DNA from 2 places in the Gordonia aquimaris genome. Region 1 is predicted to be linked to the other one. Evidence: riboswitches for the same ligand, from Rfam matches in the RefSeq annotation. Region 1 holds a riboswitch; the other holds the start of a gene.
What was found. Region 1 has a riboswitch for cobalamin ahead of OSB52_RS12665 (CbtB domain-containing protein). Riboswitches for the same ligand answer to the same signal wherever they lie in the genome.
Positions count from the first base shown of each region.

Region 2: another riboswitch for cobalamin. It lies ahead of OSB52_RS22220 (FecCD family ABC transporter permease); the one in region 1 lies ahead of OSB52_RS12665 (CbtB domain-containing protein).

Region 1 is NZ_JAPKFM010000012.1:17,441-22,626, reverse strand. Features, by position in the region: gene OSB52_RS12680 (acyl-CoA dehydrogenase family protein) at 1-268, opposite strand, end outside; gene OSB52_RS12675 (histidine phosphatase family protein) at 425-913, opposite strand; gene OSB52_RS12670 (CbtA family protein) at 916-1,737, opposite strand; gene OSB52_RS12665 (CbtB domain-containing protein) at 1,764-2,000, opposite strand; cobalamin riboswitch at 2,033-2,172, opposite strand; gene OSB52_RS12660 (ATP-dependent helicase) at 2,210-5,186, shown strand, end outside.
Region 2 is NZ_JAPKFM010000033.1:6,385-11,570, reverse strand. Features, by position in the region: gene OSB52_RS22230 (ABC transporter substrate-binding protein) at 1-710, opposite strand, end outside; partial or broken gene OSB52_RS22225 (ABC transporter ATP-binding protein) at 707-1,438, opposite strand; gene OSB52_RS22220 (FecCD family ABC transporter permease) at 1,534-2,601, opposite strand; cobalamin riboswitch at 2,704-2,847, opposite strand; gene OSB52_RS22215 (competence/damage-inducible protein A) at 2,916-4,199, opposite strand; gene OSB52_RS22210 (LLM class flavin-dependent oxidoreductase) at 4,241-5,095, opposite strand; partial or broken gene OSB52_RS22205 (NAD(P)-dependent alcohol dehydrogenase) at 5,135-5,186, opposite strand, start outside.

The sequences.
Region 1 (5,186 bases):
TGTTGACGATCATGAACATCGACCCGGACATGCCACCGCCGCCACCGCCGCCCGACGGCTTCTCACCGGCCGCCTCTGCCGCGAGCTCCTTCTCCAACGCGTCCTTGGCCATCGCGTCGACACCGAAGGTCGCCAGCAGCTTGCGAGTGATGTCATACGGCGGCAGAACACCGGTCTCGAGTTCGTCGATGTGCGGCTTGATCTCCTTGTCGATGAACGCGCGCAACGCATCCCGCACCATCAGGTCTTCTTCGGACCACTCGAACATCGTCACAACTCCCCACCGCCGCGCCCGCCAGTACGGGCTGAACATGTTCCACTTTCCTGCCAGGTTACTGTGTCAGGCGTCACCCGGGTTGTAAAGGTACGGATTCCGAAATTCGTGTCTTGGGTCCGCTGTCCCGGCCGTCCGAGGCGAGAGTTGTCAGCGGTGATAGATCGTCGCCGGTCGGATCTCGACGCCGAAGAACTCCTCGGGGTCGGTACACAGCAGTGCCTGTGCAACCGGCATCGAGACGACGCACACGTCGGTATCGGCGCCATCGGTGACATACCACCGGTGGATCCGCTCCACGAACCGTGCGACGCTCTCCCCACCATGCGGGCGGGCGACCGGATCGGTGAACCAGGCGGCCAAGTCATCCGGGGTGATCTCGGTCGGCATCCGCCCCGTCCACCGACCGACATCAAGGGATCGGAGAGCTGGTGTCGTCACGGGTTGGATCTGCAACACGTCAGACGACTCGACCACCGCACGCTCGGGACCACCGGCAACACGGCCGGTGCCGATGGTCGCGGTGACCTCCGCGCGGAGTCCGGCCACGTCGCGTCGTCCACGATCGTCCAGAGATGCATCACCGCCGAACCGCACCGATCTGTTGGGGCCGGTGCGGCCGGCGGTGACGATCAGCATCGTCAGGCGTCGACCTGCGCGACGTGGGCGTCGGGGGATTCGTCGGAACCCGATCGCATGAGACGTCCGAGGAGTAGCGCGAAGAGGACGGTCAACACGGTCCACATGATCAGTTGATTGGCGATCGCATACACCCGGTAGTCGCCGATGACATCACCCGGGAAACCGGGGAACGCGATCTGCCCGGTGGCGTCGGACAGCGGGCCGGGCACCTCGTGGAACTCCGGGAGCAGCATGATCGTGACAGAGACCGCGACGAGATACGCGAGAGCCCCGAGCACGCCCGCGACGAGCCCGCCGAGCCGTGGCCGCAGCCACAACGCCAGGACCACCGCGACAACTGCGAACACCACCGACAAAATGGTGATCGTCAGGAATGCCGCGCTGCGCGCACCGATCGTGTCGTCGTCGCCCACCGCCGGCGGGTTGGCCGGATAGGCGAAGAACGGCACGGCGAACACCGCGACGAACCCGATCGCGCCCAGCGCCACGGCGGCCATCCGCGGGTCCGTGGCCGGGTGACGACGGCCGAGGTAGGCCCACAGCACGGTGAACGCGACCGCGAAGAACGCGCCCATGCAGACCGCGAACACAATGGTTCCGATCCCGGCACCCACGTTCTCCTGGATCGAGCGCGAGAAGATCTCGCCGTGCTCGTGGCCACCGTGCTCACCGGCGAGCATTTCCTCGGCGTGGGAGCGTCCCTCTTCGTAGTCGATCGCCTCGACCACCAGGGGTTCGATGAACAGCCGCGCGAAGATGAACGCGACGATGCCGGCGACCAGGCCCGAGAGCAGGCCTGCGCCGATGAATTTCTTCTCCATGTTCGGTTGTCTCCTACCAGTGGCGATCAGTGGCAAGGGAAACCGAGGAAGTGCCTGGCGTCGTGCACGAATTCGTGCACGTGGGTGTCGGAACCGAAGACGCTCACCGCGCCCTGGTCGTACCCGAGGAAGTAATAGGCCAGCCCGGCGAGCAGCACGGTGAGGCTGAGCCACAGCGCCGCGCTGGCCGCGGAGACATTGGGTACCGCAAGGCTCGGCGCGGCCACTGCGCGGGCCGATGATGAGTGCGTGGAGGCGGTCATGGTGGTCCTTTCTGGGATTGCGCGTCCCATCCGTTGGCGAACACACACCAGGCGGCATTCTGGCTCTCCCGCCGCCGATGGCCTCGGTGGCCGTACTGCGACGGGATCACAGCGGCGCGACCGCTCCGGACTCTCACCGGATTCCCCGCGCACTGGTGTGTGATGACTGTACTACCGGCGTTGTCGGACGTGTGGTGGATGATGGCAGAGTGCCCCGCAAGACGTCCGTACTCGACCGCTTCACCGCCCCCACCCGGCGGTGGTTCGACGGCGCGTTCGAGGAACCGACCGCGGCGCAGACCGGCGCGTGGGCCTCCATCGCCGACGGCAACAACACCCTGGTCATCGCGCCCACCGGCTCCGGCAAGACACTGTCGGCATTCCTGTGGGCGCTGGATCGCCTCGCCGCCCGACCCGACCGGAAGCGCGGGACACGTGTCGTCTACATATCCCCCCTCAAAGCGCTCGCGGTCGATGTCGAACGCAATCTGCGCGCTCCACTGACCGGCATCACCCGGGCGGCGCAGGAACTCGGTGAGCCCGAACCGGCGATCACCGTCGGGGTGCGCTCGGGCGACACCCCCGCCGCCGAGCGCCGGGCCCTGGTCAAAACTCCGCCGGACATCCTGATCACCACCCCCGAATCGCTCTTTCTGATGCTCACCTCGGCCGCCCGCGAGACACTCACCGACGTCGAGGTGGTGATCGTCGACGAGGTGCACGCCGTCGCGGCCACCAAGCGCGGTACCCATCTCGCGCTCTCCCTCGAGCGGCTCGACGAACTGCTCGACCGGCCAGCTCAGCGCATCGGACTGTCGGCGACGGTCCGTCCACCCGAGGTCGTGGCGGAGTTCCTCAGCGGCAGCGCTCCGTGCACGGTGGTCCGTCCCAAGGCGGCCAAGACCTTCGATCTGCGGGTCGACGTGCCCGTCGAGGACATGGCCAACATCCCGCCACCACCGGACACACCTGCCGGCGAAGACCTCGACGACGCGTTCTCCCCCACCGCCGGGTCGCTGTGGCCCTACGTGGAGTCGTCCATCGTGGACCTCATCGAGAAGAACCGCGCGACCATCGTGTTCGCCAATTCGCGGCGACTGGCCGAGCGGCTCACCGCCCGCCTCAACGAGATCCACGCCGAGCGCACCGGAAATGTGCCGAATCCGTCCGCCAACCCCACCGTCGCCGGCGGTGCTCCCGCGTACATCATGGCCAGCGGCGCCAGCGGTGGCGCCGCCCCGATCCTGGCCCGCGCGCATCACGGTTCGGTCAGCAAGGAACAGCGCGCCGAGATCGAGGACGACCTCAAGGCCGGACGCCTGCCGTGCGTGGTGGCGACCAGCTCGCTGGAACTCGGCATCGACATGGGCGCGGTGGACCTCGTGGTGCAGGTCGAAGCCCCGCCGTCGGTGGCCGGCGGACTCCAGCGCATCGGCCGCGCGGGCCATCAGGTGGGTGAGATCTCGCAGGGGGTGCTCTACCCCAAGCACCGGACCGACCTGATCCATTGCACGGTGACCGTGGAACGGATGCTCGACGGCGCCATCGAGGCACTACGGGTACCGCAGAATCCCCTCGACATCCTCGCCCAGCAGACCATCGCGGCCGCCGCGGTCGACGACCTCGACGTGGACGAATGGTACGACCTCGTCCGCCGCGCCGCGCCCTACCGCGAGCTCGGCCGCCAGGTGTACGAGGCGACCCTCGACCTGATCTCCGGACGCTTTCCCTCCGACGAGTTCGCCGAACTACGGCCCCGCGTCACCTGGGACCGGGATGCCGGGACACTCGTCGGACGCCGCGGGGCGCAGCGATTGGCGGTCACCTCCGGCGGGTCGATCCCCGATCGCGGACTGTTCGGCGTGTTCATGGTCGGCGAGAAGTCGACCCGCGTCGGCGAACTCGATGAGGAGATGGTCTACGAGTCGCGCGTCGGGGATGTCTTCGCGCTCGGTGCCACGAGTTGGCGCATCGAGGACATCACGCACGACCGGGTGCTGGTGTCACCGGCCTACGGCCAGCCCGGCCGGTTGCCGTTCTGGATCGGCGACACGATCGGTCGCCCCGCCGAACTCGGTGCGGCGATCGGCAAGTTCACCGGGGCGGTGGCCGATCCCGACACATTGGCCGAACACGCGCACCGGCTCGGGCTCACCGACAATGCCCGACAGAACCTCGCCGCCCTCGTCGCCGAACAGCAGGAGGCCACCGGCCACCTGCCCACCGACCGCACATTGGTGGTGGAACGTTTCCGCGACGAACTCGGCGATTGGCGCCTGATTCTGCACTCGCCCTACGGATTGCGCGTGCACGCACCGTGGGCCAGTGCGATCTCGGCACGATTGTTGCAGACACTCGGCCTCGAAGGCGCCACCACGGCCTCCGACGACGGCATCATCGTGCGGCTGCCCGACACCGACGACGACCCGCCGGGCGCGTCGGTCTTCGTCCTCGATCCCGATGAGATCGAGCAGTGGGTCACCGACGCTCTCGCCGACTCGTCGATGTTCGCCTCCCGATTCCGCGAATGTGCAGCGCGTGCCCTGTTGCTACCCAAACGCGACCCCGGCCGTCGCGCCCCACTCTGGCAGCAGCGTCAGCGCAGCGCACAATTGCTCTCCGTCGCTTCACAATTCCCCGACTTCCCGATCATCCTGGAGACGGTGCGAGAGTGTCTGCAGGACGTCTACGACCTTCCTGCGCTCACCGACCTGCTCACCCGAATCCGCCAGCGGCGGGTCCGAGTCGTCGAGACCGAGACCGCAAGCCCCTCCCCGTTCGCCGCATCGATGCTGTTCGGCTACATCGGGGCGTTCCTCTACGCCGACGACGCACCGCTGGCCGAACGCCGGGCCGCCGCGCTCTCGTTGGACACCAGCCTGCTCGCGCAACTGCTCGGCCGCGTCGACTTGCGCGAGCTGCTCGATCCCGGCGTGATCGCCGAGGTGACCGCACGCCTGCAGCGCACCGTTGCCGAGCGTCAGGCCCGAGATGCCGAGGACATCGTCGACCTGTTGCGCTGGCTCGGTCCTCTCGACACCGCTGACGTCGATGCACGCTATCGCGGCGAAACACCCGCGATCGATCAGCTGACCGAGTTGCACCGATCCGGCCAGATCATCTCGATCACCCATCGTGGCCGAGCGCTGTGGGCGTCGATCGACGACACCGCCCGATTGCGTGACG
Region 2 (5,186 bases), on a different contig from region 1:
GGGCCGCCGTACGAGCCGGAGGAGAAGATCGTGTCGGTGCCGCTGTCGAACAAGAAGATGGTCGGCTTGTCGGCGGGTTGGGGAGCTGCGCGCAGGGCGTCGAGTCGCGTCGCGACATCGTCGGCCGCCTGCGCCCCGACGTCGGCATTGCCGGTGATGGTGCCGATGTTGCGGAGGTCGGTGTCGAGCGCGACCCACGGATCCATGGTCCCGCGGGTCTTCTCACCGGCAACCTGTCGGCAGGCCTCGGACAGCTGGTACACGTCGATGTCGTGCTGCGCGAGGATCTCCGGGGTGATTCCGCGGGACTCGCTCATGCCGTAGTTGTAACCGGCGTAGAGGACCTCCGGGCGGGCACCGACGATGTTCTCCAGGGTGGGTTGATCGGGGGAGACCTGATGGAGGTCGTCGACCTGCGGTCCGTAGGCCAGCCGCAGCACCTCGGAGTCGCGGGCCATCGAGCTGACGGCCACGATCTGGTCGTGCGCGCCGGCGGCCAAGGCGATCGCGATCATGCCGCCGTCATTGACGAACAGTCGCTGCACGGGCTGGGGGTAGGTGACGTCGGCGCCGCAGTTGGTGACGGTGACGTGGTCGCCGGCGACGGCATCGGCATCGGTGGAGTCCGTCGTGCCGCAGGCTGTGGTGAGACCCAGAATTGCTGCGGCGGCAGCGATCCCGATGGTGACGGGACGCAAGGTGGGCATCATGTGAGTGTCCTTCCAGGAGGGGGCGACGGCGTGGCGTCGGTGAGCAGCAGGTGTGGCCTGCCGGTGCGGGGGTGAGTGATGATGTCGCCGTCGACGGCGAAGACGTCACGGAGAACGCGGTTGTCGAGAACCTCGACCGGCGGGCCGTGGGTCACGAGGCGACCGTCGGCGATGACGGCAACGCTGTCGAAATGTCGCAGGACGAGGTCGAGGTCGTGCATCGCGGCGACGATGGTGCGGTCGAGCTTGTCGAGGATGCGCATCAGCCGGAGTCGCCAGGCGGCATCGAGATGATTGGTGGGTTCGTCCAGGACCAGCATCGGGGTCTGCTGCGCCAACGCGCGGGCGAGGACGACCCGGTGGCGTTCACCCCCGGACAGCGCGATGCAGGAACGTCCGCCGGCGTCGCCGAGCCCCACCATCTCCAGAGCGTCGGCGACGATCTCGCGTTCGGCGTCCGCGCCGGCGGCCCACGGGTTGCGGTGCGGGGTGCGCCCGAGGCCGACCGCTTCGGCCACTGTCAACTCCGCCGACGGCTGCTCCTCCTGCGCGACGACGGCGACCGTCCGTGCGCGCTGTCGCGCGCGCATCGCATGCAGATCGGCGCCGCCGACGTACACGGCGCCTGTTGCTGGTGTCTCGAGGCCGGCCAGCACCCGCAGCAGCGTCGTCTTGCCGGCGCCGTTGGGCCCCACCACCGCCATCCGGGTACCGGCGGGGATCGTCACATCGACGCCGGAGACAATCGTTCGCGATCCGCGGCGACACGCGACACCGTTGGCCCGGAGGTCGGCGACGTAGGACGCGGCGTCGGTGCGCACGCTCATTCGGTGGGTCCGAACGTGTAGCGCCGACGACCCATCAAGAACAGGAAGATAGGTGCGCCGATCAGGCCGGTGACGATGCCCAACGGCATCTCCCGCGGCGCCGCGGCGACGCGCGAGAACACATCCACCCACACGAGGAACAACGCTCCACCGCAGACCGCGACCGGCAGCATCGCCCGGTGGGTCGCACCGACCACCAGGCGGGCGGCGTGCGGAATGATCAGGCCGACGAAGCCGATACCGCCGGCCACCGCGACGAGTACGCCGACCAGAACCCCCTGCACCGCGAACAGCGCGGTGCGCAGCGCAGCCACTGGCACGCCGAGCGAGGACGCGGTGTCGTTGCCGGCGGCGTAGGCGTCGAGCCAGGCGTGGATCACCACCATGCCGAGCAGGGTGGCCAACACGACGACGCCGGCCAACTGCACCTTCGCCCAAGTGGCACCCGCGACGCTGCCCAGCATCCAGAACATGACGCTCTCGGCGGCCTGCGGGTCGCCGGCGGTGAACACCATCAGCGACGACAGCGCCATGAACGCAGACGAGAGCACCACTCCGGACAGAATCAGTCGAATCGCGGTGAGACCGCCCTGCACGCGGGCCACCAGATAGACCGTGACAGTGGCAGCGAGTGCGCCGAGCAGGGCACCGCCGGACAGCGCCCACAAGCCGAGCGCCGAGAGTGTTCCCATCGTCATCACCGACGTGGCGCCGACCGCCGCACCGGCCGACACCCCGAGCAGGTAGGGCTCGGCGAGGGGGTTACGCACCAGCGCCTGCATCAGTGCGCCCGCCAACGCCAGACCGGCACCGACGATGGCGGCCAGCACCGACCGCGGCAACCGCAGGTCCCAGATGATGACCGAGTACGCGGTGTCGGTGGTGTCGCCGGTCAGCCTCCCCAGGACCGTGTCCCACACGTCGGCTACGGGAATGTGTTCGGAACCGAATGCGACCGACGTGACGATGCTGACGGCGGTAAGTGCCGCCAATGCCACGGCCAGCGGGGCGGGCGACAACCGGCGTGCCGAAAGATCGGGTGGGGTCGCCGCGCGGGCGGTCACCACCGTGACCGAGGTGTCGTCTCGTACATGAGAGGGTGATGACGGTGAGCGTTGTGCACGGCTACCTCGTGATGTCGGGGGATCTGTGCGCGAGATACCCGGTGGACTCATACGAGAACGGCAGGTAGTCGGACTCGGGATGGACGAAGCTCGTCTTCCCACACCGTTGCGCGCCAGTCCCGGATTCTCACCGGGTTCCCTGACATCCGCATACCGCGGATGGGCACCGTTCTCTGCGTGCAGGCTATCAAGCCGGATCTGTCGGCTACTGCCCAGCTATCCGGTTGGTGCGGCGTTCGGTACCTCGGTCCTCGTCACGAAGGGTCGTCCAGCACGCCCGCCACCAGGTGCATCGCCGCCACTGTGGACAGCATCCGCACATTGGCGCGATCACCGGGGAAATATCGCGTCCAGGTCGCGGTGGGCCGGCCGGACACGGCCACCCCGAAGCACACCGTGCCCACCGGCTTGATGTCCGTACCACCACCGGGTCCGGCGATCCCGGTGGTGGAGACCGCGACATCGGCGCCGAGCCGGTCGGCGGCGCCGTCGGCCATCGCGGCCGCCACCTGCTCGCTGACCGCACCGTGCTCGGCGATCATCGCCGCCGGAACGCCGAGCTGCCCGGACTTGACCTCGTTGGCGTAGGCGACCACACCGCCCACCAGATAGGCCGACGACCCGGCGCGATCGGTGAGCCGGGCCGCGACCATGCCGCCGGTGCAGGATTCGGCCGTCGCGATGGTCCGACCGGACAACGCGGCCACGACCTGGTCGTCGATGGTCGATCCATCGGTGGAAAAAACCTGCTTCCCATGGTGTTCGGCGATCAGCGCGGCCAGTTCGGCGTAGGCGGGTGCCGCCTCGGCGACGAAGCGTGTCACCATCTCCAGTTCACCGTGCCGAAGGCAGGTGGTGACCTCCAGATCGCCGACACCGCTGATCGTGTCGTCGGCCAAGCGCAACGTCTCGGCGAGATCGGCCTCCGACAGCCCATAGGCACGAATCACCTCCTGGCGGTGATCGATCCGCGCCGCCAACGCATCGCGGACAGGTGGTGTGTCGAGCGCGGTCGGCCACATCGCCTGCAGTTCACGCGGCGGTCCGGGCAGCACCAGAATCGTCGGCATGCCGGCCCCGTCGACCGGGATCGCCACACCGGGTGCCGTACCGGTGGGTGGAATCGGTACGGCACCGTCGGGAACCAGTGCCTGCTTGCGGATTCCGGCGCGCAGGGGGGAGCTGTCCGGTTGGGCGTTGCGGCGCTTCATCCAGCGGTCGATGATCGCGGTGATGTGTGCCTCGAGTTCGGCGTCGAGATTCAGGGCGCGTCCGCAGAAGTCGGCGACGGTCGCGACGGTGAGGTCGTCGGCGGTCGGGCCGAGCCCACCGGTCGTCACGATGAGGTCGACGTCGTCGGCGGCCAGGAAACGCAATTGCGCGAGCAGGTCGGCGGGCCGGTCACCGCAGACGGTGATGTGGGCGACGTCGACCCCCATCGTCAGGAGGCGATCGGCCACCCACGGCCCGTTCTGATCGGCCACCCGCCCCGACAACACCTCGGTCCCGGTCACCACGATGCCCGCACGCACACTCACCCGGCCGAGTCTATCGACGGCCGGCGGTCGCGGTGTCGGAGTCAGGACAGACCGCGGGCCGCCAGTGCCTCCAGCACGGTGAGTGGCGCACGGTAGGGCTCATCGTCGCGTGGCCAGTGCACGATGACATCGGTGAATCCGAGGTTCGCGGCACGCCCGACCATGTCGTCGAACAGGTGCACACTTTCCAGCGCATTGCGCGGGGAGGCGTCGAGGCTGAGATACCGAGGGAAGTCGGCGCGTGCGCGTTGGGCGAGCGCCTCGTCGAGCACACGACACATCCGTGCCACGCCGCCGAACCACTCGTCGAGCGAGGATGCCGATGTACCGGTGGTGATCCAGCCGTCACCACGCTCGGCGGCGAACCGCACATTCCGGGGCCCGTTGCCCGCCAACAACAGTGGCACCCGCTCACGCACGCTGCCGCCGACCAACCGCATGTCGCGCGCCCGGTAGAACTCGCCGTCGGCGGTCACGTGGTCGACGCGCAGAGTCTGATCGAGCAGATCGGTGAACTCGTGGAAGCGGTCCACGCGCCGCCCGACGGTGACCTCGGGTTGCCCGAGCAGTGTGTCGTCGGGGGTACCACCGACACCGAGGCCGAGCAGGAACCTGTCGTCGGAGATGTCGGCGAGTGTCTGGACCTCACGAGAAAACGCCACGGGATGCCGGAAGTTGGGCGACACCACGAAAGCGCCGAGCCCGATGCGCTCGGTGATCGTGGCCGCGGCGGTCAGCGTGGGAATGCAGGAGAACCACTGTGCATCCGGAAGTCCGCCCCAGACCAGGTGATCGTAGGTCCAGGCGTGGTCGAAGCCCATCTGTTCGGCACGCTGCCACAGCGGTCGAGTCGACGTCCACGGCTGGTCGGGCAGGATGCAGATTCCGTAGCGCATGAACTGACCGTAGCGAGTGAGTGTGGTGTGGGACCGAATTCAGCCCGGCACCACGACCGCCCGTCCGCGCAGGTCGTTGGCGGCGGGCTTG